4 regions of the Carboxylicivirga sp. genome follow, and region 1 is predicted to be linked to each of the others. Evidence: riboswitches for the same ligand, from Rfam matches in the RefSeq annotation. Region 1 holds a riboswitch; each other region holds the start of a gene.
The links. A riboswitch is a leader RNA that binds a small molecule or an ion and turns the genes downstream of it on or off. The one in region 1 is predicted to bind cobalamin.
Positions count from the first base shown of each region.

Region 2: linked by a shared signal. The riboswitch ahead of AC4MRQ_RS17240 (ABC transporter substrate-binding protein) and the one ahead of AC4MRQ_RS06005 (TonB-dependent receptor plug domain-containing protein) in region 1 are both predicted to bind cobalamin.
Region 3: linked by a shared signal. The riboswitch ahead of AC4MRQ_RS16440 (TonB-dependent receptor) and the one ahead of AC4MRQ_RS06005 (TonB-dependent receptor plug domain-containing protein) in region 1 are both predicted to bind cobalamin.
Region 4: linked by a shared signal. The riboswitch ahead of AC4MRQ_RS10210 (precorrin-2 dehydrogenase/sirohydrochlorin ferrochelatase family protein) and the one ahead of AC4MRQ_RS06005 (TonB-dependent receptor plug domain-containing protein) in region 1 are both predicted to bind cobalamin.

Region 1 is NZ_CEXQWX010000019.1:22,428-30,598, reverse strand. Features, by position in the region: gene AC4MRQ_RS06010 (YncE family protein) at 1-623, opposite strand, end outside; gene AC4MRQ_RS06005 (TonB-dependent receptor plug domain-containing protein) at 633-2,540, opposite strand; cobalamin riboswitch at 2,626-2,835, opposite strand; gene AC4MRQ_RS06000 (sulfite exporter TauE/SafE family protein) at 2,957-3,658, opposite strand; gene AC4MRQ_RS05995 (FixH family protein) at 3,665-4,108, opposite strand; gene ccoG (cytochrome c oxidase accessory protein CcoG) at 4,204-5,598, opposite strand; gene AC4MRQ_RS05985 (four helix bundle protein) at 5,642-6,004, opposite strand; gene AC4MRQ_RS05980 (c-type cytochrome) at 6,151-6,774, opposite strand; gene ccoN (cytochrome-c oxidase, cbb3-type subunit I) at 7,098-8,171, opposite strand, start outside.
Region 2 is NZ_CEXQWX010000105.1:2,893-11,063, reverse strand. Features, by position in the region: gene AC4MRQ_RS17250 (dipeptidyl-peptidase 3 family protein) at 1-1,258, shown strand, start outside; gene AC4MRQ_RS17245 (hypothetical protein) at 1,352-2,002, opposite strand; cobalamin riboswitch at 2,114-2,306, shown strand; gene AC4MRQ_RS17240 (ABC transporter substrate-binding protein) at 2,332-3,474, shown strand; gene AC4MRQ_RS17235 (iron chelate uptake ABC transporter family permease subunit) at 3,477-4,523, shown strand; gene AC4MRQ_RS17230 (ABC transporter ATP-binding protein) at 4,516-5,529, shown strand; gene AC4MRQ_RS17225 (RNA polymerase sigma factor) at 5,653-6,192, shown strand; gene AC4MRQ_RS17220 (hypothetical protein) at 6,170-6,772, shown strand; gene AC4MRQ_RS17215 (hypothetical protein) at 6,784-8,031, shown strand.
Region 3 is NZ_CEXQWX010000096.1:608-8,778, reverse strand. Features, by position in the region: gene AC4MRQ_RS16450 (PPi-type phosphoenolpyruvate carboxykinase family protein) at 1-3,259, shown strand, start outside; gene AC4MRQ_RS16445 (methyl-accepting chemotaxis protein) at 3,440-5,224, shown strand; cobalamin riboswitch at 5,670-5,876, shown strand; gene AC4MRQ_RS16440 (TonB-dependent receptor) at 6,291-8,171, shown strand, end outside.
Region 4 is NZ_CEXQWX010000043.1:30,721-38,515, forward strand. Features, by position in the region: gene AC4MRQ_RS10200 (helix-turn-helix transcriptional regulator) at 1-267, opposite strand, end outside; gene mnmE (tRNA uridine-5-carboxymethylaminomethyl(34) synthesis GTPase MnmE) at 500-1,912, opposite strand; cobalamin riboswitch at 2,055-2,260, shown strand; gene AC4MRQ_RS10210 (precorrin-2 dehydrogenase/sirohydrochlorin ferrochelatase family protein) at 2,477-3,076, shown strand; gene cobA (uroporphyrinogen-III C-methyltransferase) at 3,078-3,860, shown strand; gene AC4MRQ_RS10220 (sirohydrochlorin chelatase) at 3,853-4,734, shown strand; gene cobI (precorrin-2 C(20)-methyltransferase) at 4,738-5,454, shown strand; gene cobJ (precorrin-3B C(17)-methyltransferase) at 5,688-7,079, shown strand; gene cbiE (precorrin-6y C5,15-methyltransferase (decarboxylating) subunit CbiE) at 7,072-7,795, shown strand, end outside.

The DNA.
Region 1 (8,171 bases):
TTTAATGTTACACTACCTTCATCTAATGTAATAGTTTCGACAACTTTATTCTGTTCGATGTCAATAACAGAAACCGTATTATCAACACCATATCCTCCGGAATTGGCTACATACATTTTATTTCCAACTTTAGCCATCATTTCAGGTCCCTTACCAACAGCAATGGAACCTGCAAACTCAAACTTCTTAAAATCATATATTAACACTTCTCCATCCATTGAGCCATTGGTAATATACACCGTGCTATTTGTAGCCTGAGTTACGAAACGTGGATATGTCAATTGATCATCGTCAATTGTCTCTACACTCTTAAAATCCCTCATTCTAACTATTTCAATTTTTTGTGAATTATTAACCACAATAAAACCCAGTGTGTCAACCATTTCAAAATCCTGAACTATATCACCTAGTTTACGATCATTTACCGAGAAGAAAATATCATTATCACTAACTTCCTCATTATAAAATGCAATTGCTCCGTTATTTTTTCCAAAACCTCCTTCACTCACAACAAAATCACCTTTTAAAGAAGGATAAACCGGAGCCGGATCATCACTTGAACATGAAGCCAGGCAAATAGCCAGTAGTGCAAATAGAACTTGAAACTTGAATACTTTTTTCATGATTATAAATTAATTAATTAGATACTTCAATTTTATATGCCACATCCTTCCCGGCATTGGATAAGATCTCACCGTTTGGTATGATTTATTGAACAGGTTCTCAACAGAAACCTGTGCGAATAACTGGCTTCTTTTGATTTTTATATTTTTTGCAATTTGCGCATTTAGCAGCCAATATGGTTCAATAGTGTCATCCGAATCATCATAGGATTGTTCTGATGCAAAATTCCAGCTCACAAAAAATTGATAATCATTTTCTGTTGTAATACCAGAGTTGATATTACTCATCCACTTTGGAGCATAATACAATGGTCTGCCTTCTTTAGATTTATTATTTTCCGCAATGCTTTCAATCGTTGCCTGATTATAACCCAGTGTTCCTGTTGTTTTCCAGGTTATAGTATTAATTTTTTTATGATGCATTAATTTTAGGTCAATCCCACGTGTTAATACATCACTATAATTTTTTGCATACCAAAGGGCACCTTCAGGTCGCCACACAATCATGTTTTCAATCGGACTATAATAAACAGATAGATCAGTAGTAAATTCTCCTAACGTTTTCGAATCTATCAAATATTGCCCACCAATCTCAATTGAGTAGCCTCGTTCGGGCAATAACTCCGGGTTACCACCTGGCACCCAAAATAAATCATTAAACGTAGGGCGTCTGAATTTTTGCGAATAAGCTCCCCTTACAATAAATTGTTTCGTTAATGGAAATGAAAAACCGGTATTAATTAGAATATCAGAGTCAACATTATTACTCCACTCTTTTCTTAAAGCAAAGTTCGCGCTTAATTTATTTACATACCTGACACCAGCTATCAGACCAATTACTTCATCATTCTGAGTACCCTCGTAGGCATCAACAATTCCTTTAGTATGATTATACGTCAAACCTGCATCAAGACTTAAACGGTCAATGAGATAAACACGATAATTAAAATCACCAAACCATGATTTACTCTTAATTCTGGAATCAATCATCGTGAGCGGTGCATCCGCACTGTCTTTCTGGACATAATGCTGATCAGCATAAAACCATGCCCCTTTTATATTTATTGAACTTCGTTCGAATACTTTCTTGTAACTCATGAAAACGCGTAAAGTAGAATCCTTTTGGTTTTCATAACTCTTTAAAGAGGCACCTTCGATGGCAGGTATATTCATATCCTTGACCTGCCCCCAAATTCCTGCGATTAATTCTGAATATGCATCTGGTTTATAGGTGATATATTGCTGAAAACCGTATTGATTGTAATCTGCATTCTGTCGCTTTAAAGTTGTCTGTTTTATCTGATCGAAGTATTTATAATCAGCATCCGATTTATCACCCCAAATACTACCACTTAGTATCAGCTTATTGATTTTTAAATCGTAGCTACCACCAACTTTAAAGGTACCAAATGAGGCTGCATTTAGATCTATAATCCCATTATTTCTTTCAATACCACTTGGGTTGAAACCAATATTAACAACACCGCCAAAAGTTCCGCTTCCATATGTTACACCCCCTGCACCGGGAATCATTGTTATTGAGTTGTTGGGCAATAACATGACATTTGAAACATCTGCCGATCCCAATGTTACCGAATTAATTGGAAAACCATTCCAGTTAACTTGTGTTTGAGAAGCTCCAAGCCCCCTAAATGAAATAGAAGTTGACGCCCCTGCGGAACCATAAGAACGAATATTAATGTTTGCATTATGTTTCAATACTTCGCCTAAAGTTCTGTAAGAATAACTTCCTGAAATTTCACCTGATATTTCTTCATGCTGGTATCCATCACTAAAATGCTTTTTCCGCGAAGCTGTAATCTCAACCTCTTTCACCCTCACAGAATCACGCACTTCACCATCAGCCATTATAACCAATGAAGCCATCAAAAATATCATTAACAGTCTAATCCTCATCTAATTTTGAGTTTAATAAACTGTCCTGACAAAACGGATATTGAATACAAATAAGTATCGCTCTGCATTTATTCCGAATGACACGAACAATTGAATTTCTTTGGCAGGTCTTCTGACTTATCCCACTGTAATCGCCTTCCCGTCCCCATGAACAGTGGCTTTGTTGATTACAGCATTTTCCGGAAAACTCCGGTTGGAACTTACAGCAGCGGATACTGTTGCCGACTTTCACGGCATTCCCTTTTATCATTCGGCATTGATATATGCTTTATGAACCAAATCGTGGGCAAAAGTAATGGAATTGATCAGATGAAAAAATTATTAGCACATAAATGTTTTCTTCTTTAGAAAGTTTTTAAATAAAAAAGACCAGCTCTAAAGCCAGTCTTCTTGTACATTTTATTATCGAAAAACAATTAGTGACAACACTTTACCTCTTGTGTTTCTTCCTCAAATTCAGGACTAACATATGGAATTCCTAAATTCATTCCTCTTAAAATAAACAGTACGCCTAAAATGATGATAAACATTGGTATAGTTTTTCTTAGTTGATGTAAGAACCGGCTCTTGATGATATTGGCAAAATATGCTACTGCAAACATCAGAGGTAATGTTCCAAAACCAAAAGCTACCATAAACAAAACACTGTCATTTATCGTGTCTGATGTAACAGCTCTTGTTATTGCAACATAAACTAATCCGCATGGAAGAAAACCATTTAATACCCCAATTACCAACAAATTACTTAATTTCTTTCTATTTAATGAATCACCTATCTTCCTTTTCAACGTTGAGTAAATAGATGTTGATACCTTATTGCTTGACTTAGGAAGCTTTATTACCCCAGGTAAAATGACACTAAGTATCATAATGGCACCACAGGCTATCGAAACCCATTGTTGAATACCTGATAACTTTAATCCTGCTCCTAACAAACCGAAAATAAGCCCTAATAACCCATAGGTAGAAGCACGTCCAACATTATATAACACTGCTCCTGATGCTTTTTGTGCAACCGATCTGGTTGGTAAAGGCAATGCCAGAGCCAATGGGCCACACATGCCAACACAATGCATACTGCCTAAAAATCCATATATAAAACCTTCTATTATGTACATATCCTATTAATCAACGTATAGAACTTCTTTAGTCAGGTATGGCTGACTGTTTGCTTCCCACTCAATAATTAATTCATACTTACCACTGGCAAGTTTATCTGATGAAAGCGTCATTATATAATCGTTGCTGAGCTTGATATCTTTCTCAACATCCAACGATTTGTCTGATGGCCGATATAAATGCACTAATCCGGATATCTGGTTAGCGTCGGCAATATTATCAGGAAACTGAATTAGGATATCTTTTTCCTTTTTGATAACCACTTTTTTTGACAAGGCATTATAGTTCTTAATTTTCGTAATTTGCTCATCGTACTTCAGTTCTTTCGGATAATAGTCTTCAGTAACCATATCAATCTTCTCTCGCGTTGTGATAAACACAAGGCTTGAAAAACCTATTACACCTGTAACGATGACTAAAACAATACCATGTCCCCAATTAAATTTCATATGTTTAATTTTTCTTTCAGTTGTCATATGTAACTCACAAGAGATTTTAAAAATTACATGTTCGTTTCATATAATATCTAATAAATGGATGACTATTAAGGACCGACAAACGTAGTGTGGATGGTTTCAATTAATTGATCTCCATTATACACCCCCAATACAATCTTGGTGCTTTTACCGGTCAGTTCTTTTTCGTTTAGTTTGATTAAAAAGGCTCCTTGTATTCTTTCCTGTTTTTTAACCAGCATGGAGCTGCCTGCCAGCTCGACCGTTCCATTAGGTGAAACCAGTTTTATACTCAGGTTACCTTCTTTCTCTGTTTTATTGACAATTTTATAGTTGTAAATGTTTGAGTAATTACCTTCATCAGGCTTTTGATATAAGGATCCCTGAACACGCAATATGGTTGTTTCGTAACTCGAACGTAATGTAAATAGTACCACCAACGCTCCTATAAGAGCAGCTGTTAGTGCTGTATAAGCAATGATTCGAGGTGTCCACTTGAATGCCGATCCATTAAGAATATTATTTTGTGAGGTAATACGAATTAAGCCTTCAGGTAATTGATATCGACGCATAGTGCTGTTACAGGCATCGATACAAGCTGTACAGTTAATACATTCTAATTGAATACCATTTCGAATATCTATACCTGTCGGACAAACACTCACACACTTGTAGCAATTAACACAATCTCCTTTCCCTGCTGCAGCACGATCTTCACCTTTACGCATCGGTGCTCGCCCCTCTCCTCTTTTAAAGTCGTAAGTCACCATCAGGGTATTATTATCCAGAAGAGCACCTTGCAAGCGACCGTAAGGACAGACTAGTGAACACACTTGTTCTCTGAAATAGGCAAATACAAAATAAAAAGCTCCTGTAAATACCATGATGGCGATAAACACACTTAAGTTCTCGGCAGGAGAACTCACAATGTATTGCTGCACCTGTTCAGCACCTACAATGTAAGCCATCATAGTATGCGTAATAGCCCATGATATCAAGATAAAAATCAGATGCTTCAGTACGCTTCTTCCAACACGATCAAAAGTATCTTCGCCTTTCGCTCTTATCCGCTGTTGATCTCCGGTACCTTCGATCCAATATTCAATGCGACGAAATACTATCTCCATAAAAATGGTTTGCGGACAAGCCCATCCACACCAAACGCGGCCATAAACTACTGTAAACGTAACGATCGAAATAATAATGGTAATTAATCCAATAACAAATAAATGAAAGTCCTGAGGCCAGAAAACAACACCAAACAATACGAACTTTCGTTGTAAAATATTGAATAATAGCAGTGGTTCACCATTAGCTACCCTTATATGCGGAGCCAAAAACAAAAATGCCAGTAATATTACTCCAACAATTGTTCGAGCATTGTATAGCTTTCCTTTAGGCTGGTTGGCATAGATCCAGTTTCGTCTGCCTTCTTCATTCATCGTGACTATTCTGTCGCGAAAAGAGTTTTGGTCGTTGTTCATATCCTATATTGTCGAGATGTATTTTGTCTAATTGTCAATCTGATTATTCATTCAGAAGGTTCCTTCGAAAAGCATTTAATTTGTTTGACAATTCGTTAATGTCTATTCTATAACTCTCCAGCTCTTCATTTGATAGAAATTCAAGATCATTTGATAATATCAATTGATTTAAAACTTCAAGCAGACTGGAGTATGCAATCTCAATAAATCTGGCTCTATCTTTGTTTGTGCTCCTTCCGTTACCTTCTGCAATATTAGATGAAATAGAAACAACTGCCCTTCTAAGTTGGTTCGTTAAGCAATACTTTTCATTATCAGGAAACGATTGTGTCGTTTGATAAATCCTTTTAACCAGTTTCCTTGAAAGTTGCCAGATTTCAAGCTTTTCAAAACTATAAGTATACATTATAAACCTAGGTTAATCAGGTTAGAATCTTTTCTGAATTAAAAACAAATAAAGCTAACATATTTTGAAATGCTAGCTTTATCATATACAATCTAAATACGTTATGGTCTTATCAAATCAACAATTCGACAATCAACAGTTTAACATCATTCAGCATCCGGCACATATTTCTCACCTTCTGGTGCCTTTGGATTAGGTGGGTTGGTACCTTGTAAAGTTGTAATATAGCTGGCCACCTGATGAATTTGCTTCTTTGATAATTGCCCTTTCCAGGCGATCATACCTTTTTCTACCACACCATTGTTAATAATGCGTGTGATATCTTCAAAGCTACCACCATGAATCCAATATTCATCCGTCAGGTTAGGGCCGACTAATCCTTGACCTTCGGCCAGGTGACAAACAGCACAGTTGGTTTTAAAGATTTTGGCACCTTTATCTAACCCAGCGGCATCAGCCAATGGCACAGAATAATCAATGTCTTCCATCTCAATGGTAATACCTCCGGCAGCTTCTTCTTCCTCTTCTGGATTAGCAGCTAACATGGCATTTTCATATTCCTGAATCTGTAAATCACCATCTCCATAAAAATGGTATTTAGCCAAATATACATATCCAAATAAAATTGAGAAGATAAATATAAAAGTCAACCACCATGGCGGATTATTAGCTAATTCTCGGATACCATCAAATTCATGCTCCGGCACAAACTTATCATTGGTTAATGGATCAATTTCCGGTAATTTTTTATGCGTGTTATTCTCTTCCATAGATATATAGTCTGTAAGTTTTTAGTCAGTTGGTAGTAGTCTATTTTCTCTATCACATCGCAAAACTCTCATAAACACAACCATTCAGACTACAAATTCATTTCAAATTTAATCGCTAAAAGTTTGATCAGATACCGGCACTTCATCGGCCTTATCTGTTGCATAATTCGATACTTCTTCCACATACTCTTTTTTCATTCGAATTACCATATAAGTAACCACCAAAAAGAAGACAAAGAATATTATGAAGGATATAATGGGGTATATTTCAACCCCCGATATCGACTCTAAATAATGCCTTACTAATTTCATATCAATCCCTCCTATTCCGTTTCAGCTACTTCAGGAGCCGTTTTATAAATATCTGTTCCCAATCGCTGTAAATAGGCAATCAGAGCAATAATTTCTTTCTCACGTGATGATTCAATCCCAGCAGCTTTCAGACCTGTTACAATCTTATCTGCTTGCTTATTGTAATCGTCAATTGCTACTTCATCATAACCTTCCGGATATGGTACACCAAGCGTTTGCATAGCCCGTATTTTAGCAGGCAGGTCAGACACATCCAAATCGTCCTCTATCAACCAAGGATATTTTGGCATGATCGAATTCTCGTTAAGCTTTTGTGGATTTAGCATGTGTTCATAATGCCAGGCGTCCGGTTTATACACCTTACCAGTCATCACTCCTTCACGAGCTAAGTCCGGCCCTGTACGTTTTGATCCCCATTGGAACGGATGATCATAAACAAATTCACCTGCTTTAGAGTATTCTCCATAGCGCTCTGTTTCTGATCGGAACGGACGAACCATCTGAGAATGGCAATTATAACATCCTTCGCGAATGTATATGTCGCGTCCTTCTAATTCTAGTGGCGTATATGGTTGTACACTTGAAATAGTTGGTACGTTGGACTTAATCAGGAAGGTTGGTATTAACTCGATGAAAGTACCTATAAGCACTGTTATTAAAGAAATGACCATAAACTGTACTGGTTTTCTTTCTAACCATCCATGAGGTTTTTCACCTTTTTTGCCCTTGGTTATATCTTCTACCACAGCAGTTGCTTCTTCGTTGGCTATTAAATTACCAGTAGCGGCTGTTTTAAACAGGTTATATCCCATTAATATGGCACCAACCAGGTAAATTAAACCTCCGAAAGCACGCATGTAGTACATTGGACGAATCTGAGTTACAGTTTCAAGGAAGTTAGGATATGCCAATAAACCTTCTTCTGTGAACTCTTTCCACATTAAGCTTTGAGTTAAACCAGCCCAGTACATTGGAATTGCATAGAACAGTATACCTAATGTACCAATCCAGAAGTGGGCATTGGCCAGTTTCTCTGAATACAGTTTTGTTTTGAATAAATGAGGTACCAACCAGTATAATACACC
Region 2 (8,171 bases), on a different contig from region 1:
AAAAGCAGCTCATGTTGCGGAAAATGATCGCCAAAAGGAGATAATTAAAACCTTGATACAATTTTACGAAACTGGTGATTTAAATCTCTTTGATAAATACAGTATTCAGTGGTTAAAAGAGCAAGAGGGTGAAGTTGATTTTATCAATGGATTTATCGAAGTGTATGGCGATCCATTAGGATTTAAGGCTACTTGGGAAAGTTTGGTTAATATCATTGATAAAGAGGAAACTGAAAAAGCATCAATTATCAGTGAAAATGCTCAGTGGTTTGAGAATAATTCTCCTGTATTGCCTGCGCACAAGAAAGAGCAGGTGAGTGGCGTTAGTATGAAAGTGATTAATGCAATCATGCTAGGAGGTGACTGTTATCCGGCCTCACCATTAGGAATTAATCTTCCCAATGCTGAATGGATTCGAGAAAAGCATGGGTCAAAATCAGTTTCCTTACAAAATATAAGTCATGCTTATGAAATGGCTTCACTTACATCTGGAGTAATCGAAGAGTTTGCCTGCTCAGAGGAAGAAGTTTTATTGCATAAAAAATATGGAGCCATTGCAGATAACTTGCATACTCACCTACATGAATGTGTGGGGCATGGTTCTGGAAAATTAGAATCAGGAGTTCGTTCAGATGCTCTGAAATCTTATGCATCTGTTATTGAGGAAGCACGTGCTGATTTGTTTGGTTTGTATTTTATGGCAGATGAAAAAATGAAGGAACTCAAATTAATTCCGAATAAGGATGTTGCCAAGGTTCAATACAATGCATATATCCGAAATGGATTAATGGTTCAGCTTGCAAGAATCGGTTTAGGTTCCAATATCGAGCAAACTCATATGAGAAACCGGCAGTTAATATCAGAATGGGTGATGGAGAATGGTTTAAATGATAATGTAATTGAACGAATAACGAAAAAAGGCAAAACTTACTTTGTCATTAATGATTATAAAAAATTACGCGGCCTTTTTAGTAAGCTATTAAGAGAAATACAACGGATTAAATCGCAAGGTGATTACAAAGCAGCAAAAGAACTAGTTGAAACCTATGGAGTCAAAGTTGACCAACAAATTCATACGGAAGTATTAGAGCGTTATGGCAAGTTAAATGTGGCACCATATTCAGGTTTTATTAATCCTAAGCTTGAACCGATTATTAATGATGATGGAGAAATAGTAGATATTGAAGTGAGCTACAATGAAAGCTTTCTGGACCAGATGCGACGTTACAATAGGGATTATGGTTATGAAAGCAATTAAGCAATAATTAACGGGAGGAGAGCAAGAGGTTTATAAAGCGTCTTGACTCCACCCGAAAATCGGTTGCAGATAGTTAATATCTTGTATTTCGTATTATTGAAAAAGTTCTTCATCCCATTCTACATAGAATTCACCTTTTTCTACCTCAAGTTTATTATTAGTTTCGGTGATCTGATTGTTTTCATGCTTGTATCCATAAGCTGTATAAGAAAATGTACCACGCATCGATTTATTTTGATGATCGTATGATGTTATTTTTATTTCACCAACCGGTTCGCTCAGGATATTCTTAGAATTAAAACAGTAGGTCGTATAGTGTAATCCTTGCTGTTTACCATCAACAATGTCAACAGATTCAAGACCTGCTAAAGCCCAGTGATAAGTTATTTCAGGTATATTCCTATACAGCAATATTTTTTCTTGTTGTAGCGCTTTCCGATAAGGAAAGCAAAGGCTGATATGCATTGCTTCATAACTCGCACGAATGGTAAAGCTTGAATCAAGGACTTCTCCTGTTTCAGTAATCGATAATAGGGAAGTGCCAAATGAAAACGAAGCATGCATTGAAGAATAACGTTCCTTAATTGAATCACGGAATACGCAAAAAGGAACTTTGTTAATTAAAGCTTTTACATAAGGAGTAATGATCTCATCCTGTTCAGGTGGTTCAGGTTCAACCTGATCTTTTGAACATCCTGCAATCAGAATTGCAGCAATTAGAAAGGTAAGTGTTAGAGTTTTCATATTTAATTTATTAGGTTGATTTTAAAGGTATGAAATATTTGGGACGAAAAGACGAAAATTCATAAAATATTTCGTTAACCAACGAAAGAACTTGATACTTATGTATTGATTCTTGAGTCTTCAAATTAAAACCTTACTTTTGCAGAGTTATTGAAAAAAGGGAATCAGGTGAAATGCCTGAGCTGTTCCCGCAGCCGTAATCCATGCCAGTAAGGAGCACGCCTTATTAACCACTGTTGCATTGCAATGGGAAGGGGAGGTGATGAAGGAGAGCCGGAAAACCTGTTTCATTGACACATTAATTCATAATTCTTTCGGGAGATAAAGAGATGATTAGATTTACAACAACCTTATTAGTAGCTACTCTTTTATTTGCATGCCAATCGAAAAGAGAAACCCAAACGGGAGTTTTAACAGTTGGGCAGGCAGATAGTACCTACTATCCCAAATATGCAAAGGGATTCCATATCAACTATTTTAAAGGCTATCGTCAAATCGTATTATGCGATCCCTGGGGCGATACGACTAAAAATGAAACCATTGCATTGTTTAAAGACAAATCACTAAAAGAAGCTCTTCAGCAATCAAATGAGTATGTAATTAATTATCCGGCTGACAAATGGATTGCGCTTTCATCCACTATGGTAAATTATGCTGATAAGCTCAACATGAAACAGACCATTTGTGGAGTTGCTGAACCGCAGTATATATCGGATGAATACATTCAGAAGTCCATAGAAAATGGATCAGTTCGTAATGTCGGGTTAGCTGTTGCACCCGATGTGGAAACCATGGTTGATATTGAGCCTGATTTTATGATGGTGTCGCCATTTAAGGATAATCATTTTACAGCTGTAACAAGTGCTGGTATTCCAGTTCTTACTAATGCTGATTATTTGGAACATACACCGCTTGGACGCGCTGAGTGGCTCATATTTGTTGGAGAATTACTAGGCGAAGGTGCTAAAGCAAAGCACTTATTCTCAGAAATTGAAACTGCTTATCTTGAAATCAAACAAAAGGCAAAGAAAGTAGCCGTTGAACCATCGGTTTTTACAGGACATATTTATCAAGGTATTTGGTATACCCCGGCAGGAGAAAGTTATATGGCTAACTTTTTTAATGATGCCGGTTGTAATTACATTTATAAGGATACAAAGGGAACTGGCTCTTTATCGCTCGATTATGAGACAATTATCGAAAAGGCCGAAGATACAGAATGCTGGGTGTTGATTTTGAATTATCCCAATGAACTAAGCTATACTGAGATTGCCAAAATTGATGAACGGTATACTGATTTTACAGCCTTTAAAAACAGGAATATCGTTGTTACAAATTCATCATATTCGCAGTATTTCGAGAAAGGTTTAATGCAGCCGCACATAGTTTTAAGTGATTTGGTTTATGCATTGCACCCTGAAGTTTTAATTGGATATCAACCAACTTATTTCCATCAATTGACTAAAGAGTAAATATGGAAGATCATCGGGTAAAATGGATAATGGGTTTTGTATTATTGACTGCACTGATTTTGGTATTTTTCCTTATGAATATTGGTTTTGGTTCGGTATCTATTCCATTTGAAGATATACTAAATGTTCTGATAGGTGAGGAGGCATCGCGAAGTGCTTATTCATCCATCATTCTTAAATCAAGGTTACCACAAACGATTACAGCTGTTTTGGCAGGAGCCGGATTGGCTGTAGGAGGCCAACAAATGCAAACCTTATTTCGTAATCCACTGGCAGGACCATCAATATTAGGGATTAGCAGTGGAGCCGGTTTAGGTGTTGCACTTGTTGTTTTATTTGCGGGAAATGTGTTGGGTATTACAATAAGCGGATATGGTTTATTCGGGCATATGACAGTGGTAGGTGCAGCTTTTCTTGGTGCCTTTTTTATCTTAATGCTGATCGTCTTTTTTGCACAGGCTTTACGTGATAATACCATTTTATTGATTGTTGGTATCATGATTGGTTATGCGGCTTCTGCAATAATAGGAGTGATGAAATTCTACAGTCCGAAAGAAGATGTGCATGCCTATGTCATTTGGGGTTTGGGAAGTTTTGCCAATGTCACCTGGGAGCATCTTTTGATTCTTATACCGGTTATAATAATCGGATTGCTCATTAGTTTATTATTGATTAAACCTTTAAATGTGTTGGTACTTGGTGAAAATTATGCTGAGAATCTGGGTGTGAATATCAAACGAACACGATTGTCTATATTGTTTTGCACAGGCTTATTAACCGCAGCCATTACTGCTTTTTGCGGACCAATTGCCTTTTTAGGTTTAGCTGTTCCACATTTAACCAAGGGTTTGTTTCGAACAAGTGATCAAAAAGTATTGATGCCTGCCGTAATTTTGGCAGGAGCTATTTTAGCCTTATTTTGTAACCTCATTGCCCGATTGCCTGGTTTTGAAGGTGCATTGCCGATTAATGTTGTTACAGGACTGATAGGCGCCCCGATTGTTATTTCTGTTATTATAAAACGACGGAAAATGAATAGCTATGGATAAGTCAATATTATTACAATCGAGAGATTTGGCTGTTGGTTACCGACAAGGTTCCGATAAGGAAACGGTTTTGCATCAGAATATAAATGTACAATTGAGACAAGGTGAGTTTGCCTGCCTGTTGGGACCTAATGGCGCCGGCAAATCTACATTGATTAAAACCTTAAGTGGATTTATTCCCAAAATTTCAGGTGATGTATCAGTTGGTGACATTGATTTGAAGGACTATAAGCGTAATCAATTAGCCAAAGTAGTAAGTGTAGTTTTAACAGAAAAACTGGAAGTTACCAATATGACTGTATTTGACCTGGTGGCATTGGGACGTACTCCGTATACTGATTTTTTTGGTACGCTTGCTAAAAGGGACAAAGCATTAGTTTTACAAGCTATTGAAGATGTAGGATTGCATGGTTTCGCTAACCGACAGTTGGTATGTATGAGTGATGGTGAACGGCAAAAAGCAATGATTGCCAAAGCACTGGTACAGGATACACCATTAATTATTTTAGACGAACCCACTGCTTTTCTCGATTTACCAAGTAAAATTGAAATTGTACAATTACTGAAAACCCTTGCAAAAAACAAGAATAAGGGAATCCTGTTATCTACTCACGATTTGGATTTGGCACTGCAATTGGCAGATAAGATATGGCTGTTGGCACAGGGCAGAGAGATTGAAGCTGGAATACCTGAGGATTTAATTCTTGCGGATGGGTTTAAACGTTTCTTTGAGAAAGAAGGCATCATATTCGATAACGAGAGTGGAGCCTTTAAGGTAGAGAGAGAGCAGGTTAAAACCATTCGTGTTGTGGGAACTGGTGTTGAATATAAGTGGCTGAGTCATGCGCTTAATCGCACAGGGTATCAAACCACAGATGTAGGGGAGGAATATCCGAAAGTTGAAATAAATAGTAATACCAATAGTGCTTATGTGTTACATCATGCCGATGGTACAAAACATAAGCTGCGAACCATTGAAGATTTACTAGAGCAGATAAAGGAAAAGTAATCAGCTACTTGTTAATATATAATTACTCATATTACAAAAACTTTTTTTTTATCATGCAGCGTTTAGGCATCTTTATGCATTCTATTATCAGAAAATAGAAATTGCATCAATTAGCCTAACCTAATGCTAAAATTCTTTAAACGAAATAATCAATCCTTTTTCGAAAATCTGTACCATCGCTATTGTGAGCAGTTGTTTTTACTTGTATTGCGTTACGTGGTGTCAGAGTTTGATGCAGAAGAAGTACTCCAAAGGGGCTTCATTAAGGTCTATGAAGGATTACCACAATTCAAACAAGAAAATGAAAAGGCCACATTAGGTTGGTTAAATCGCATAATGGTTAACGAAGCTCTCATGTTTTTGAGAGAGCAAAAACGATTGACTTTAGTGGAAGCTGTTGAAGATGAATGCCCAATTTTGATTCAGCTACCAGAAGCCGAGAAAGGATTAGCTTACGAAGCCTGTCTGAAATTAGTCAGGAACTTACCAGATGGTTATCGTACTGTATTTAACCTGTTTGTAATTGAGGGGTACTCCCATAAGGAAATTGGTGAGATGCTGAATATTAGTGAAAGTGCTTCACGTTCACAATTAACGCGCGCTCGCAGCATATTAAAAGAACAACTTAAATCAACAAATTATGAAGCCGAACTTGTTGGATGATTTATTTAAAAATCAATTGAAGGACCAGGGAGAGCTACCCCAAGGCATAACTTTTCGGAAGGAGAAAGTGTTGGCTTCTATCAATACCCGAATTATTCATACATCGAGTAATAGAAAATGGCTGAAATATGTTGCAGTTGTTCTTTTGTTTATTCTTTCTGGTTATTGGCATTGGCTACAACGACAAGAGATTAATCATCAGAAACAGTTATTAGCAGAACAAAACGACTTAATCCACCAGAATCGATCTGAAGCAAACAGAATGTTTGAACAACAACGAGCATTTATCGATTCAGTGAAGAATTCAGCAGTTCCCATAAACTATATTGGAAAAGTAGCCAGTTTGCCATCTTTACCTGCAACAATGGTGCAACATAAGCTGGTTATTGCGCCAACCATGATTGTTCACATTGCTGAACCCATTTATATAAGCGATAAAAAAATACCTAATCATAAGTCACCAGTTCCGGAACTTGACTTACCCGTTTATTACGAAAGTGAACGATTGGCCAGTAATACCAATGAAGCTTCAAACGGCCGATCCTTTAAACGAAAACTGAGTGAATTGTTTAACAATTAAAACCTTGCAAAATGAAGAAGATTATAACTATATCCATGCTGCTAATCGCTTGCTGGAAAATGAATGCGCAATATGATATGGTGCCTCCTAAAGGATTAAAGGCCCCTAAAAACTACTATGGTTATCAGCAATATTACGATACCTTATCAATAGATATAGATAGGGGGGAGAAAATTAAAATTGTTTATCAATGGTATGATTTATTTCGCGAGGATGAAAAACGGTTTGATGAGTATTTTTGGCAGCCCTTCGAGTCAAGCTATACCATTTTGCAAGAGAAGTTGGAAGAGTTACCATTGGATAAAAAGCTAAAATATCACATTCAACTCACAACAAAACGAAGTTATGATGACGGTTTTTTTATTATGAATGACTCGGTAACTATGCAGCGACGTACGATTCTTGTTGAACGTTTATGGAAAAGTACAAATAAGGAAGATAAAAAAGCTTACAGAGATAGTATAAGTTTGATAGATAAAGTACTTCATCAAAAAATGTTTCCCTTAGAATCAACACTAACTGTTACAGAGCGTGAAACCAGAAACGCTCAGCGAGAATATAAGCTTGAAGGCAATGAGTTAATTGGGCAGGCGCAATGGCAGCATTTATTAGAGGTATCAAATGGGTTTTGGAAGGTTTATTTTTATGTCAATGATATTAATAACCTGTATTCCATTAATTCAGTTGATATAAAGGAATTTATTCGTGCCGAAAGACAAAACTATATAAAAAGAGGTTATTACCGTTATTATACTAATTTAAGGTATAAACTTGTTGATGGTGAAATTAAACAGGTTCGGTATTTTAGAGAGAGAATTCGAAGGAGAGAGAGGCATATTTCTTTAACGGTTAATCCTGTATTAGGTACAAGTATTGTTAAAGGTAAGTGGTCAGCTGATCTAGGTGCTATGTTTGGTGTGGTTTTTAACGAAGAACGTAATGGGGCCCTTCGATTAGCTTTAAGGTATCAGCTGAAGGGTTTAGGTGAAGAAACTTCTGATGAAACGAAAATGAAATACAATGGTTTTGTCGACGGTTTGTTCGATTTTAATTTAGCAAAAAGTTACAAGCGTGAGCAGTGGGTAGGCTTAGGTGTTGGTTACCTCTTGCATAAAGAAGGGAGTATTTATGGAGATAATACAGCCCGTATTTTCCTCAAATACCGCTCTTCGCAGTTGTGGGGAGTTCAGCCTGAGTTTAACTATTCTTTTGATGATAATGAAGGCTTTATCGGCTTGGGATTTTTCTTTAGCTTATAGTTTTAATAATTGACTGGTCACTTCATAAGGATGGTTTTCAGGGAAAGGCCTAACTTGCTACCGCGCGAATACCTTCGCGTGGTTATGCTTTTATACCACGCGTGAGGACACGCGCGGTAGCAGAGTATTGTCAACTGTAA
Region 3 (8,171 bases), on a different contig from region 1:
ACCAGCTGATACGCGTATTCAGAACTTTTTGAACACTTACTTAAGCGATGTTGATATTGACAAAGCTGAATATCGCCTACCAAATAAAACTTTCGTTCTTAACCAAAAAGGTTTGGCTCGTGAGGTGAGTTTACCACCAAATGCAAACGAGTTTAAAAGTGACCTGGTTAGTTCATACCGATTAAAGCAGGGTATATTAAATAACCCTGATAAAGATAAGCGTACTACAAAAGGAACATTCCACATTGTTGAAGGTGGATTACCAGTGCCTTTGGATAAAAAAGAAGTGCCAAAGATTGCTTTTGCTAACATGTTGAAAGCAGCTGTTAATCCTGATGACGATATGAACATATTACCTTTTACTTCTACACAGGAAGAGAAGGCTAAGACTATGGTGTCATTATTACTTCGTCCGGTTGTATGTCCTGAGGTTCCCGGTGTTATATCTGAAAAAAGCATGGAAGTTCGCTTTTTTGCGCCAGGTACATTAGTAAGTAACCTTGATTTCGTAGAGAACATCTTTGGTAACGCAGGTGACCATAACCTTGCTGAAAACGATTCTGCACTGGATATTGAGCATTGGACAGGTACAACAGGATGTATTATCCTTGCACCACAAATGACAAAGCTTAAGAAAAAAGATATTGGTCTTCCTCATTACGACGATGCAACCGAGCGTCAGCGTAACGATGGTATGTGCTGGAAGGATGAGAATGAGTTGTATAACGATGGTGGTGCTTTCAAAATTACCTGTCGTGATGACAATGGTGTTGTGGTAACCTTAATTGGCGACAACTACTACGGATACTCAAAGAAAGAGATTAAGACGCAGATCAGCTACTCAGCCAACATGATTGGTTTGGTTGAAGAAGAGCACGCTGGAGGTGCTATTGCTTACCCACGTGGAATTATGAGCGATAACGTATATGGTGAGCTTTTCTCTGAAAAATTAGAAAAATCTTATTCGTTCGATGAGGCCATGGCATTATTAGGCGACAGGGTAACTGTTTATCCCGAAGGCTATGCTGTAGATAAGAAATTCTCTAACATCACATACATTCAGGAGCACGCAACTATCGATATTGATAACAGCAAAGTTGTGTGGACTGTAAATGGTAAAGAAGAATCGTTAATACTTTCTCCTGAAAAGATTTATATTCACCCGTCAGGTCACAAATTCCAGTTGGCGAAACACCCGACTCAGCCAATGTGGCGTATTGTAAACACACAACCTGAGGGTATATTCTGTCACAAACCATGTACTGTATCTGGTGGTGGTAAGTCAGAGATTTCTAAGTCAATGCAAAATGCTATCCAGTATGGTACATTTAACATTGTGAACCTTGAAGAGGACTTCAAAGCAGCAGATGAAATCATTAACTACGATTTCTCTAACCGTTGGAAGAGTATCCGTCCTGATGCTGAGCCCTCACGTCCATTCTTGAGCCCAAAACGTGCTTTAGGTTCTGCTGTTAAGTTGTTAACGCCTTCTGAGACATATAGCGACGAGTACAATGAGTTCTTAAATGGTATTCCTTCGCACATTCGTTCATTGGTTCTATTCATTAAGCGTTTGTACCGTAACGAAAGTGAAAAAGGAAACTGGAAAGATTACATGTCAGTTGAATTTATCAACGGTCGTGAAGGAACTACTCTTCAGTACAAAAACAATAAAGTAACAGCAAGTTACGTACGTATTGGTTTTAATGAAGATGGTAACTGGTTGCTTCATAAGCTTCGTTCTGACTTTGTTCCTAGCCAGAAGATCCAGATGGAAGATGATATCTCAGCAACAATTGTTTTACCCGCCAGTCAGTTAAGCAACTTGAATGCTGAGTACAAGAATAAGAGTTATAAAGTAGTTACTAACTGTGAGAGTCACCTGTTCCAGCGTCCTGATGAAGCGATTATCCGCGGATACGATAAAGGAGCTGAGAAAGATATTGTGACTGACGGTACTTTCTTAACTAACTACGAGCCATTAACTAAGAAGGATGCGATTGCTTTGTATGAGGATGCAATTAACTTCGACAAATATACGCAGCCTGTCAAGGATTTGTTGATGAAGGTGATCAACAGCGAAAAAGATGGTTACTTCGTTGTTCCTTCGCACACACGTATTGTTGACGGAACTCCAACCAACAACCCACGTTATCTTGAGCGTAACATCTTTAAGGATGATATTATCGATAACTACCTTGGTGAAGTTGGTGTACGTTTATTCCGTAAGATCAAGTCAGAAGAGCCTGTTATTGACGTGGTAAATGCAGTATTACCAGGTCGTCGTAATAACCCGGCTGATAAGAAAAATGGTATTCGTCCATTGGCGGTTTACAACCCAATTCACTATCAAGAGCTTCCTGAATTATTCATGGACTTTATCTGTAGTTTAACAGGTAAATCGCCATCAACAACAGGGGCAGGTTCAGAGGGTGCATTAACTAAGGGGCCTTTCAACATGTTAGTTCCTACAACAGACTTAAACAATGCCTTATTATCATACATATTAACTGAATATCAAGGTTTCAGTTCGGCAGCAGGTTACGTTGGACAGAACCGTTTCGACCACGATATCTCAATCTTAATTCCTGAGATATGGGCTCGTTTAGTACCGGAAGATCGTGATCCTAAGTTGCTAATCGAAAATGGTTCACTTGAGAAGTTGGAAGACTTTGAACACAATGGTCAGAAAGTATTGGCCAGCCGCTTGGGTTACCGTATTACTGAGAACTTTGCTTTCCGCTGTATGAACCGCTTGTTTGACGAGCCATTAGCTGTATTTAACGAGCAAATGTTGAAGCCTGAACTTCAGGGAATGGAAGATTATGTAGATGGGATCAACAATATTGTTGAAGCACAGCAAAAAGTTGCCCAGCGCTACTTCGAAGAAGGATCAGTAGATGGTGCGATTCCTCCGTTGAAAATCTTACTTCACATTATGGCTTATGGTGAGTACGAAGGAAAAGAGATCAGCCATCCTGAATTACGCAAGTACTTCGACCGTGAGTATGTTATCAATAGCGATTGGTACAAAGAGCGTTTAGCATTGAAGCAGGAAAAAGAAGTAGCATTCCGCAAAGAGCAGATTGCATACCTTGAGAACTTTGCTGCAAATGGCGAAAATGCAGAGATCAAGTCTGATTTAGATATCGAAGGGCGATTGGCTAAAGCACAAGAGTACTTGGCTTACGCTACTTCAGAAGCGTATCTGAAAGACCTGAAAGGAACTATTGGTGCCGATGTTATTTACAGAGGATAAATACACTAAGGTTATTCATTACAATACACAAACAGATGAGAGGCTGCCGTTCGGTAGCCTCTTTTTTTGTCATCATTGATGATTTATTAGTATTATCTTAAGGTTAAGTTTACAGAACAGGTAAAAGCGCGCAGTAATTTTAGTGCCTCAGGAATTAGTGAATAACCTAAACATAAAACCATGCAACGAGGAACCATGCGCTTTCGATTTGCCATCCTAACAGTTCTTTTAGTAATCACTTTTAGCGCCATTGGCATTTACACTCATTTTTCGCTTAACAGTTTGCAGAATAACAACCTGATTGAGAATCGTATTCATGAATTAGAATCTTTAATGCTGCAAATGCGCCGCAACGAGAAGGATTTTCTGGCGCGTGCTGTTACAGATCCTCAATTCTATAAAACGAATGATCATAAATACCTGAAGCGTTTTTCAAAGAACATGGATACCTCTATTTCAATATGCGAGGAACTTATGGAACAGGATATCATCATTAGCAATAACATGGTGCCGATGATTGATTCCATTCATCAGTCATTGACTAATTACCAGGGTATTTTTATGCAAATAAAAGCAACAGCATTTCAAAAAGGATTTAAAGATTATGGATTGGTTGGTGAAATGCGGGAGGCGATACACAACATTGAAAGCACCTTAAAACAATACAACCATGATCATCTGATGGTGTTTATGCTGATGGGACGTCGGCATGAAAAGGATTTTCTACTCAGGCACGATTTAAAATATAAACAGAAGTTCACCGATAATGCCGCTGCCTTTGAACGTGCAATTAATCGCTCAAACTACAATAAAGTTGCAAAGGAGGAAATGCTGGACTTATTGAAAAATTATCAATCAACTTTTATGACTATGGTTGATAAGCAACTGGAGCTTGGCTTAGACGAAAAAAGTGGTTTGTTGGGTCAATTAAGAAGCGAAGTGCACCAGGTTGAACCTATTATCGGAAGAGCCAAAACAGCACTGCTTAGTAGTCTGGCCCGAAACTCCTGGTCTACCCGCTGGTGGATTATCAGCTTTATAACTGTGGGTGCCACCTTGGTGGTTGCTTTTAGTATTTTCATCTTAAAAGGTGTCAGGAAGATGCTGGGCGCTGAACCATATGAAGTGGCGCAGATAGCAGCTCAGGTGGCTGATGGAAACCTGATGATCCATGATGATCTGAAAGGTAAGGCAACTGGTGTGCTGCATACTTTTGTTATCATGGTGGAAACGCTTAAAACACTGATGAAAGAGGTTTCAGAAGTTGTAACGGAGCTCAACCAAACGTGTCATTCACTGGAATCAAGCTCTGAAAAGATTGCCCACGGCGCACAAACACAGGCCAGTTCATATGAAGAAATCGCGACTTCGATGGAGGAGATCAATTCCAATGCGCAGCAAAATTCTATGAATTCACAAAATACCTTTAAGGCATCGCACGAGGCAAGCAACGAGCTGGAACAGGTAAAGGGCAAAGCGGGCGACTCATACGAAATTGTTAAAACCATAAGCGATAAGGTTAAGGTTATTACCGAAATTGCTGACCAAACCAATATTTTAGCCTTAAATGCAGCCGTTGAAGCATCGCGTGCCGGTAATCAGGGAAGAGGTTTTGCAGTTGTGGCCCAGGAGGTAAAAATACTAGCGGAGCGTACCCGCGAGGCTGCTCAGGAAATCGTAAGTATGTCGCAGGAGAGCCTTGATGTTTCCACATTGACAACCAATAGCCTGTTTAAGCTTATACCATCGGTGAAGAAAAATGCTGACCTGATTGAAGAGATTGCTGTATCGAGCAATGAACAGTCCAACGGCGTTCAGCAGGTTACTTCAACTTTGCAGCAAATTAATCACATCACCCAGGAAAATGCAGTTGCATCCGAGAAGATGATCATGACGGTTAACCAGTTAAATGAGCAATCCATCAGATTAAAGGGAGTTTTAGAACATTTTAAGATCAGGAATTAAGGAAGTTGAGAGTTGAGGGTTTAGAGTTAAAATTGGTTTACGGATCGAATCTTTATTGCCGTCATATAAGTAAAGATTCGATCCATAAATCGCCTGTCTTACTAATACAATCCGGACATATGGAGAGTTTTGGGTTTAGAGTTAGGGGTTGGGAACAGTGGTCATGTGTAAAACCTTAAAGAATAGGTGAGAGGTAGCTTTCAACCGGCTAAGCGGATTACCCACTAAGCCGATGTTTAAATTCGTAAATACTACTCCAGAAGCTCAGACCTGTCAGGTTTTTAAAACCTGACAGGTCTCTTGTCTTAATCTGCATGTTACTACCAACTAAGTAGGAGATCAGTTTAGCAGATCTATTAAGAGATAAGTCCCACGAACTAAACACTTTTAAAATCAACCCGCTTATAATTGTTCAACTTTTATAAATAATTAATTAAACATTTATATCTTCGCATCGATTTTTGGTATAACTATTCTATCAGATTAGTTAGTAAGGGAATCAGGTGAAAATCCTGAACAGTACCCGCTGCTGTAATCCCAAGTCACTATTGTGACACATGCTTTTACACTGCATCCACTATTGGTTATTGACCGATGGGAAGGAAGTAAAAGTTGGGAAAGTCAGAAGACCTGCCAGAATGGAATTCATGTAGCTTTCGGGAGTTAAAGCAATACACGGAAAGGCAATCCATGGCACGTCCTACCTGTATTTATTATTCCATCATGCTACAAATATTATTAACCCGGTAATGGACTATAATATTAGTCGATTGCTGATAACCTGAGTTCGATGTAAAATTTTGGATTCAGAACGCTTATAAGAAGTAAGGTTCAAGTGTAAATGATGAAAGAATAGAGGACTATTTTGAATCATTTAGACGGAGAAGATTACTGTTTATAAGTGGTTTTGCAAAGATTTTGCTTAAAAACCAGATTTACAGCATTAAACTCTATCGCAATACCGATAGCACTCGGTATTCGATTAAAATTATGCCTTGTAAATCAGATTTTTATTGCAATCTGATCTCAAAATTTAAGTTGATCTCAGGTTAAATCTATTTGTAAAATGAAACAGACTAAACTAAGCGTAATTACAAAGATCAGCGCTTTAATGACCTTGCTGTTGATGATAAGCAATGTTGTTTATGCCAGTAAAAACGAACAAAAGGCCAGCATTAGCGGTATTGTCAAACACAATTCTGAGCCGGTTCCCTATGCAGTTGTTATTATTAGCAATACAACATTGGGAACAGTAGCCAATGCGGCTGGTGAATTTGAATTAAATGAACTACCTACAGGACAATTTACCATTAAAGCCCAATCGATGGGTTATAAGCCGGAGGAAAAGACGATAACCTTAAAATCAGGGCCCAACAAATCCATAGAATTTATGTTGGAAGAAGATGCTTTTGGATTAGACCAAGTAGTGGTAACAGCCGATAGAAATGAACAAACCCGGCGAACGGCTTCAACCATTGTGAATCGCTTAACCAATCAAACAATGAAAAATGTTCAGCCCATTGTGGTGAGCGATGCCCTGAGCTATGTGCCAGGCCTACGCACCGAAACCAATTGCCAGAATTGTGGCATGGTGCAAGTGCGCATGAATGGTCTGGAAGGTCACTATTCGCAAATACTGATTAACAGCCGGCCAATTTTCTCAGGCCTTGTAAGCGTATATGGATTGGAGCTAATTCCGACCGCTATGATCGAACGTGTTGAAGTAACGCGTGGTGGCGGATCAGCACTTTACGGCAGTAATGCCATTGCCGGAAGCATCAACATCATCACAAAAGATCCCATTCAAAACAGCTATGCAGCAGAGCTACAATCTGGTGCAATAGGTGTTGGTTTAGATGGTACTGAATCGGTAAGTGAAACCGCGGCCAGGTTTAACGCCTCAATGGTATCTGATAATAAAAAAACCGGGATGGCCCTTTTCGGTAGTTTGCGCGAGCGCGATCCTTTCGATGTCAATGGCGATGATTTTTCGGAGCTGATGCAGTTAAAAAATCTGGCTTTTGGTACCCGTTTGTACCATCGTCCATCCTACCGTAGTAAAGTAGTGTTCGACTTCTTTCGTATTGACGAAGAACGGCGTGGCGGCAACCGTTTTGATGAGCTATACCATATGGCAGACTTAACAGAGGCGGTCGAGCATAAAATAACAACGGGAGCCGTTAACTATGAGTATTTTATGGGCCAAACAAGTCATTTAAGTGTTTTTGCATCTGCACAAGATGTTGATCGTGCATCTTACTATGGAGCCAATCAGTCGCTGACAGACTATGGGCAAACAGACGGATTAACCTACACTATTGGTTCCCAATTTAAATCTGATTTTGGCTTCAATAGTTTGCTGGCAGGTATTGAGTTGGTGGGTGACCAGCTAAAAGATCAGAAGCTGGGATACCCTGACTACGATAAGCCAATATGGGATGATGATAAAATAACGGGATTTGAACAGGCACCTAATACAACAGTTGCCAACCAGGATAAAACAATTTATGGTGCTTTTATGCAATACAACCGACGCATAGGTGTATTGAAGCTATCCGGCGGTTTTCGTTACGATATTTACGATATTAAAGACAATGTGCATGGTACCGGTGATTGTGAGGGTAATGTGATTAGTCCGAGGTTTAACGTTTTGTGGGATGTTTTACCCAATCTTCAGGCACGTGCATCCTATTCGCAAGGCTACCGTGCTCCCCAGATATTTGACGAAGATCTTCATATAAGCGCCTCGGCAACACGGCAGGTGATTCATAAAAATACTGAAGGATTAGAGGTAGAGACCAGTCATAGTTACATGGCATCATTGGACTATAATCAACAATTTGGTCCGTTTAACTTCTCATTATTAGCCGAGGGGTTCCATACATACCTGGATAATGCTTTTGTAGCCATACCTGGCGATGTAATTGACGGCACTGTTACTTACCTG
Region 4 (7,795 bases), on a different contig from region 1:
TTGGCGGTAAATAGTCATGCGGCTGGCACCCAAAAGTTGACACGTGTCTGCAATGCTTAAAAATTCCTTTTCGTTGAGTTGGGAAAAATTGTACTCGGTTCTTTGTTCGGTTGGTGTTTTAACCTGATTCAACTTTTCGGCTTTCTTCCGCTGTTTGTAATTCCTATTAGCACAAGTATGGCTGCAAAATTTCGTTACAGTGGTCTTAGCGATAAACTCATTACCGCAGTGTTGGCATACCTTTGTAATCTCTATTTTGCTGCTCATCGGATTGTACCTTTAAGTATCTCAATGTATCCTCGTGTATCGTGATGTATCTGTATGTAACATCATTTCTCCACTTGAATTGGATTTTTGTTGCGTGCAACAAATCTTGTTGTTGCAGTAACATTGTAGCAACAAATATAGCTAAAATAAAGGAAAATAACAACAGAAAAAAGAAAACAAAACTTTGTAATGTGCTGAATAAGAAGATAAAAGAGTAGTAAAGGAAAGGTTATTACTTTCCAATACAGAAATTCTTAAAAATATTTCCCAACACCTCATCTGTATTGATTTGTCCCGTTATCTCGCCTAAGAAATGTAATACTTCTCGTATATCCTGAGCAAGAAAATCACCGCTAATGCCCGTTTCTAATCCGTTTGAAACCCGTGTGATGGCTTCGTGAGATTTTTGAAGTGCTTCATAGTGGCGCACATTGGTAACAATTACTTCATCATTATCAATGGCCGATAGGTTAACAGTTTTTAAAAGTGCATTGGTTAATGCTTCAATATTCAGTTGTTTTTTGGCGGAGATAGGTACAATGGCATCCGTACCAGATAATTCTCTGAAGCTTTCTTTTGAAAAGCGCTCAGCAATTACAGATTCATCGCTCAGATCTGTTTTATTGATGACCACGATTAACTGTTGTTGTTCATCCAGTCGCTTTTTAACATCGCTGATAGCAGCATGAATCTTATCATCAGGATCATTAACGTCCAGCATTAACAGAACAATGGTAGCCTTACTGATCTTGTCATAAGTGCGCTCTATACCCAGGTTCTCTATTTTATCCTTAGTGGCTCTGATACCTGCGGTATCGATAAAACGAAAACCAATGCCTTCAATGTTGATTGTGTCTTCAATCACATCGCGCGTGGTGCCGTGTATGTCAGATACTATTGCACGTTCCTCTTGCAGTAAGGTATTTAATAAGGTTGATTTTCCTGCATTGGTATGTCCCACAATAGCTACAGGAATTCCATTTTTAATGGCATTACCAAGCGAAAATGAATTAACCAATTTTTGAAGTAGAGCTTCAATTTCATCAACGAGTTTTGTTAATTCTGAACGGTCAGCAAACTCCACATCTTCCTCACTAAAGTCAAGTTCCAGTTCAATTAACGAAATAAAATTGAGCAATTGCATTCGCAGGTTAACCAATTCATTGGAGAAGCCGCCTCGCATCTGTTGTAAGGCCACACGCCGGGCTGCTTCACTGCGCGATGCAATAAGGTCAGCAACTGCTTCGGCCTGTGATAGATCCATTTTGCCATTCAAAAATGCTCGTTGGGTAAACTCACCAGCCGTGGCCAATCGTGCACCATTTTTGGTTAATAATTGCAAAACCTGCTGTTGAATATATGGAGCACCGTGACAAGCTATCTCTACAATCTCTTCACCCGTAAATGAATGTGGTGCTTTAAAAATGCTGATCAATACCTCATCAATATCTTTTTCATCTTCATAGATGCTCCCAAAGTGAATCGTATTTGCTTTTTGCGAAGACAGTCGCTTTCCGACTTTTGCAGGTCTGAATATTTTCTCACAAATCGAAATGGATTCATCTCCCGATAAACGGATCACTGCAATAGCTCCCATTCCCTGAGCTGTTGATATGGCGCAAATAGTATCTTTTTCGCTTAGCATTATTCAATTGTTTTTAAGTTGGGCATATTCGAAGTTTCAATCGTGGCTCCCAATTATTTTGCAAATATAGCTAATTACGCCTGATTCTAAATAAGCCATATTTGACGTAATGGTATTTGGTTTAATTCAAAAAATACTACTTTTGATGCCGATTTAACATGGTGCGTCAGGACTTGTATGTTCGAAGCCTGACAGAAAGAGGGAATCCGGTGTAAGTCCGGAACTGTACCCGCAGCTGTAAGCTCTGTTAACTCCGTTGAAACTTAATGTCACTGTCCGTCAAAGACGGATGGGAAGGCACAACAGGAGGGAGTAAGTCAGAAAACCTGCCATAGAGGATCAACATAGTATTAATCAAAACTTTCGGGTTTAAAAGTTTGATGCACAATGGAAAAGTCATCTCAATTATGGCAGATACATAATCTGCGCTCATGTATTTCTTTTGATAACACATCTAATGATGCGTTAATAAATCACGTGTATAAGCATTGTTCAATGGCATAGAACCTATTAGATAGTTGTATCTGATATGGAATTCTGTTTGTAACATTATAAGCTTCTGCGATGAAATATTATCCAATTCATATATCTATAGTTGATAGATCCTGCCTGGTTGTTGGTGGTGGTAAAGTGGCCTTGCGAAAAGTCAGTAAACTCATTAAGGCCGGTGCTGCCGTAACTGTTATTTCCAAAGAATTAACACCGGAACTTAAAGAGCTGAAAGATAAAGATGTATTCATACATCGTGATCGACATTATCAGAAGGATGATGTGAAAGACTTTTTTATGGTATTTGCTGCCACCAATGATCAATGCGTAAATGGTCTAATTACAGAAGAGGCACAGCATTACGGGGTATTAGCTAATAGTATTAATGGTGTCGATGAAGGTGATTTTATTCTGCCTGCATCCTGTCAGGTAGGCGATTTACATCTGGGTATTACCACTCAGGGGCAATCACCGGCTCTTTCAGCAGCTTTACGCAGATATTTTATAAAGAAGTTGTCTGCTTTGACACCAGAACTGATTGATGAGGTGGCTCTGAAAAGAAAACAGATGCTCAATAGTAATGATGAAGATTGCGAGAGGGAAATGATGGAGATGGTTGATGAGATAATTGAGCGCATTGAAACTAATAAGATTGACCTTAACACAAATAAATAAGATGAACCCAGTAACAGGAAAAGTATGGCTGGTGGGAGCAGGGCCTGGTGATGCTGATTTAATCAGTGTAAAAGCTACAAAGCTTCTCGAAAAAGCAGAAGTTGTTTTGTACGATTATTTGGTAAATAAAGAACTATTAAAGTATTGCCGACAAGCGTGTGAGATGATCTATGTCGGCAAAAAGAAAGATAAACACACCTACCCACAGGATGAACTAAACGAGTTATTAGTGCATTATGCCGGTCAAGGTAAAGAAATAGTGCGCTTAAAAGGGGGCGATCCTTTTGTATTCGGGCGAGGCGTGGAAGAAATTCTCACATTAATAGCAAATGAGATTGATTATGAAGTAGTGCCCGGTATTACCTCCGGAGTTGCCGTGCCAGCTTATATGGGTATTCCCGTAACAGCGCGTCATGTAGCTTCATCAGTGACCTTTGTAACTGGACATCCGGCTAAGAATGGGGCGAATCCTGTAGACTGGCAATCATTGGCAAAGGGCTCAGATACGCTGGTTGTGTATATGGGTGTTACCAATGCTGGTCGTATAGCACAGGAGCTGATTAACGGAGGAAAGAGTAATGAAACACCTGTTGCTTTAATACGATGGGGAACATACCCTCAGCAGGAAATGCTTAAATCAAATTTAAAATCCATTGAGGCTGATATGACCAATGCTGGTTTTAAACCACCGGCATTAATGGTTATCGGGGAGGTTGTTAAATTTTCCGATCAGTTAAAACCAATCATCAAATCAGTAACTAAAGAAGAGTTTAGCCATGTGTAAAAAAGGAGTATTACTATGTGGGCACGGAACCCGTGTGAAAAGAGGAGAAGAGGCATTCAAGCAATATGCCGGTGAATTTGCAAAACGTTTACCGGATTACGAAGTGGAAGCAGGATTCTTAGAGTTATCCCAACCTGATTTTGAACAGGGAGTGAAGAGCCTGGCCAGTAAAGGGGTGAAAGAAATATATGCTTTACCCGTTTTTCTCTTTACCGGTGTGCATATTCAGAAGGATATTCCGTGCATGTTGTACCAGTTACAAGCAAAGTATAATGTGTCAATTAAGCTGGCGCATTACATTGGTGATTGCGATGATATGATCGAATTATCCAATGACTTACTGAGTAAAGTTGATGATGCAGTTAAAGGAAAAGAGACAGAGACCTTGTTCTTCGGACTGGGTGTAGGAGCTTCAAAACCTGCTGCCAATGGCGATTTGACACGCTTAACACGTATGGTGCAGGAAGCCAATAAATTCCCTTTCGCCCTTAATGGCTTTTGTAGTCGTATGACTTACCCCTCGGTGGCCGATGCCCTATCTATTTGTGAGAATTTACCCTATAAAAATATCGTGGTGGTTCCGTATATATTTTTCCCTGGTGTATACATGGATAAAGCACTTGATCTGTTTAAGGCATTGGAAGAAAAGCGAACTGATCTCAATATTTCGGTTACGCCCCTGCTAAGTGAATCGGATGTTTTGGCTCAAATACTTTTAAAGCGATTGAAGAGTGTTGAGAGTGGAGAAGTAGATCTGATCACTTCGGTAGATCAGGAAACGCTGGAGAATTACGAACCTCACCATCACCACCATCATGGTCATGGACATCATCATCATGGACACGATCACGCTTGTTGTGGACATAAGCACTAAAAAATGGAGCAAGGAACAGTATATGGTGTGGCTTTAGGCCCTGGCGATCCGGAATTGATTACCCTAAAAGCTTTGAAGACGTTGCAAAAAGCCGATGTGATTTATTATCCGACAACGGTCAATAGTAAAGGCATGAAAAGCAGCATGGCCTGGCGTGTGTTGAGTGAGTTAGGTTTGGACAAGAGCAAACTGAAGTCCGTGGAGGTGGCTATGAAGTACGACCGCAGCGAAGTCAATGCTACTTATGGTCGACTGGCGCAAGAAAGCATAGCTCATAGTAAAGCAGGAAAGACAGTGGCCATTGCCAGTGAAGGGGATATTTCGTTTTACAGCACCTTTGCTTATTTGATCGATGATATTAAACAAGCGGGCGTCAATTATGAAATGATTCCGGGCGTTCCGGCATTTATATTGGGCGGATCTCTGAGTGCCAATCCCATTTGCACACAAACCGATAAAGTCTTGGTGGTGCCCGAGGTAGCTGACGAAAAGGAGCTGGAAGCATTCACAACAGCAAATGAAACAGTTATAATGATGAAAGTATCTAAGATAAAGGATTGGATCGCTCGTTTCCTTGATAATTCTCGCTATCAGTTTTTTTACGGAGAGTATATGGGTACCGATAAAGAGTTTACAAGCAGTAATATTAATGACTTGAAGGAGCGACGTATTCCTTACTTCTCAATCATCATTATAAAACAAAGCAAGACTAAACGCTAAATTAATATGATGAAGCCAGGGCAATTGCATATAAATATTGGAAGGACGCAAACCCGTCCCCTCCTAAATTTTAGGAGGGGTGCCGACAGGCGGGGTGGTATAATTTATGACTTAAATGTACGTGCACAGTTTATAAAGTCAATTGTTTATTCAAAACAGAAAATTAGAGATCATGTCAATCGTCTCGAATCCCAACCCTGAACCCTGAACTCTTGAATCTTAAAACCAAAAGTATGAGCAACATAAAAGTAATTGGCTTAGGCCCCGGTAACCCGGATCTATTCTTACAACCAGCTATTGAAGCGATAAAAGAAGCCCATGTGGTCATCGGGTATAAATACTATTTTCAGTTTATACAATGCTACCTGCAGGAAGGAACCGATTGTATTGACACCGGTATGCGCCAGGAGGTGGAACGCGCCAAAATTGCTTTTGAAAAGGCTGAGTCTGGTTTAAAAGTAGCGGTGATCAGTTCGGGCGATGCCGGGATATACGGTATGGCCTCATTGATATTGGAAATGGCCGAAAAGCGACAGACCAATATTCCGGTGGAGGTGATTCCGGGTATATCCGCTTTTCAGGCAGCAGCAGCGAAACTGGGTGCACCCTTTAGTCACGATTTTGTGGTGCTGTCCTTATCCGATCTGCTAACGCCTTGGAAACTGATTGAAAAGCGCATGAAGGCAGCGGCCTATGGGGATTTTGTGACGGTGCTGTATAATCCCAAAAGTAAAAAACGCTACTGGCAGATATACCGATTGCAGGAACTGTTCCTCGAAGAGCGTGACCCGTCAACGCCTGTTGCCATTGTACGTCAGGTTGATCGCGAGGATGAGAAAGTCACTTTAACCACACTGGCCGAATTCGACCCTGAGATGGTTGATATGTTCTCCATAGTAATTATTGGTAACTCACAAAGTTATGTGGTGAATGATAAGTTTATTACACCACGTGGCTACTATTCAAAATACGATGAGGAAGGAGCTCCCGGGCCATTGATTATGCAGGAAAGCTTCCGCACCATTGCAGCACAATTAACCGATCTTGATATTTCTTATGAAGAGAAATGGGTGATGCTGCATTGCATTCATACCACCGCCGATTTTGAGATGAAAAATCTTTTGCGGGTGAAGAACGATGCGGTTAAACGCATTAGTGAGTATCTGCTGAATGGTGGCACCATTATTACAGATGTAACCATGGTACAGAGTGGTATTCGCAAAAAAGCATGTGAGCGTTATGGTATTGATATTAAATGCTATTTGCACGATGAGCGCACGATAGATTTGGCCAAAGAGAAAAATATAACACGTACACAGGCAGGTATCCGTCTGGCTGTTGAAGAACACCCGGATGCTTTATATGTATTTGGTAATGCACCTACAGCTTTGATCGAACTGACGGAATTGATGCGTAAAAAGCAATTTCAACCGGCTGGTATCGTGGGTGCGCCTGTTGGTTTTGTTAATGTGGAGGAATCGAAGCATCGTTTAAAGACCTTTAAGAACTTGCCATATGTGAGTGTGGAAGGACGAAAAGGTGGTTCTAACCTGGCGGCAACCATTGTTAATGCCATCCTGAGTCGCGATGAGGCTGCCTCTTTAAAACCAGGGCGTGATGTGTAAATTCTACGTTATTGGCATATCAGATGAGGCGAAGCCAGTGCTTAGCGATGAGCTGAAAAGTATTATCTCAAAGGCTCATTGTTTTTCGGGTGGCAAGCGCCATTATGAACTGGTGTGTGATTTATTACCTGTTGATCATCAATGGATAGAAGTACTGGTGCCCTTAAAGCAAACCTTTGATCACTACCGTCAAGTCTATGAGAACATAGTTGTGTTTGCTTCGGGTGATCCTTTGTTTTTTGGCATTGCCAATACTCTGAAACGTGAATTTCCGCATGAATCCATCAAGGTGTATTCAAGTTTTAATAGCCTGCAGATGTTGGCTCAGGCTTGTCTCATACCTTACGGCAATATGGTCGTCGCCACTTTAACAGGTCGCCCGTGGGAAAACCTGGATCAGGAGCTGATTAAAGGCACGCCATTGATTGGTATTCTCACTGATAAGCGCAAAACACCGGCTGCCATTGCACAGCGCATGTTGGCGGTTGGTCTGACCAATTATAAGGTGTACTTGGGCGAGCGTATAGGTGGTGAACGACAGCAGGTAAAGGAATTGTCCATTGAAGAGTTGGCAGTAACAGAAACTGTTATGCCCAATTGCCTGATTCTGGAGAAAGTCATACACTTTGATCGGGTGACGGGTATCAATGAGAAAGATTTTCATTATTTGGATGGACGGCCGAAGATGATTACCAAGCGTAGCATCCGTTTGATGT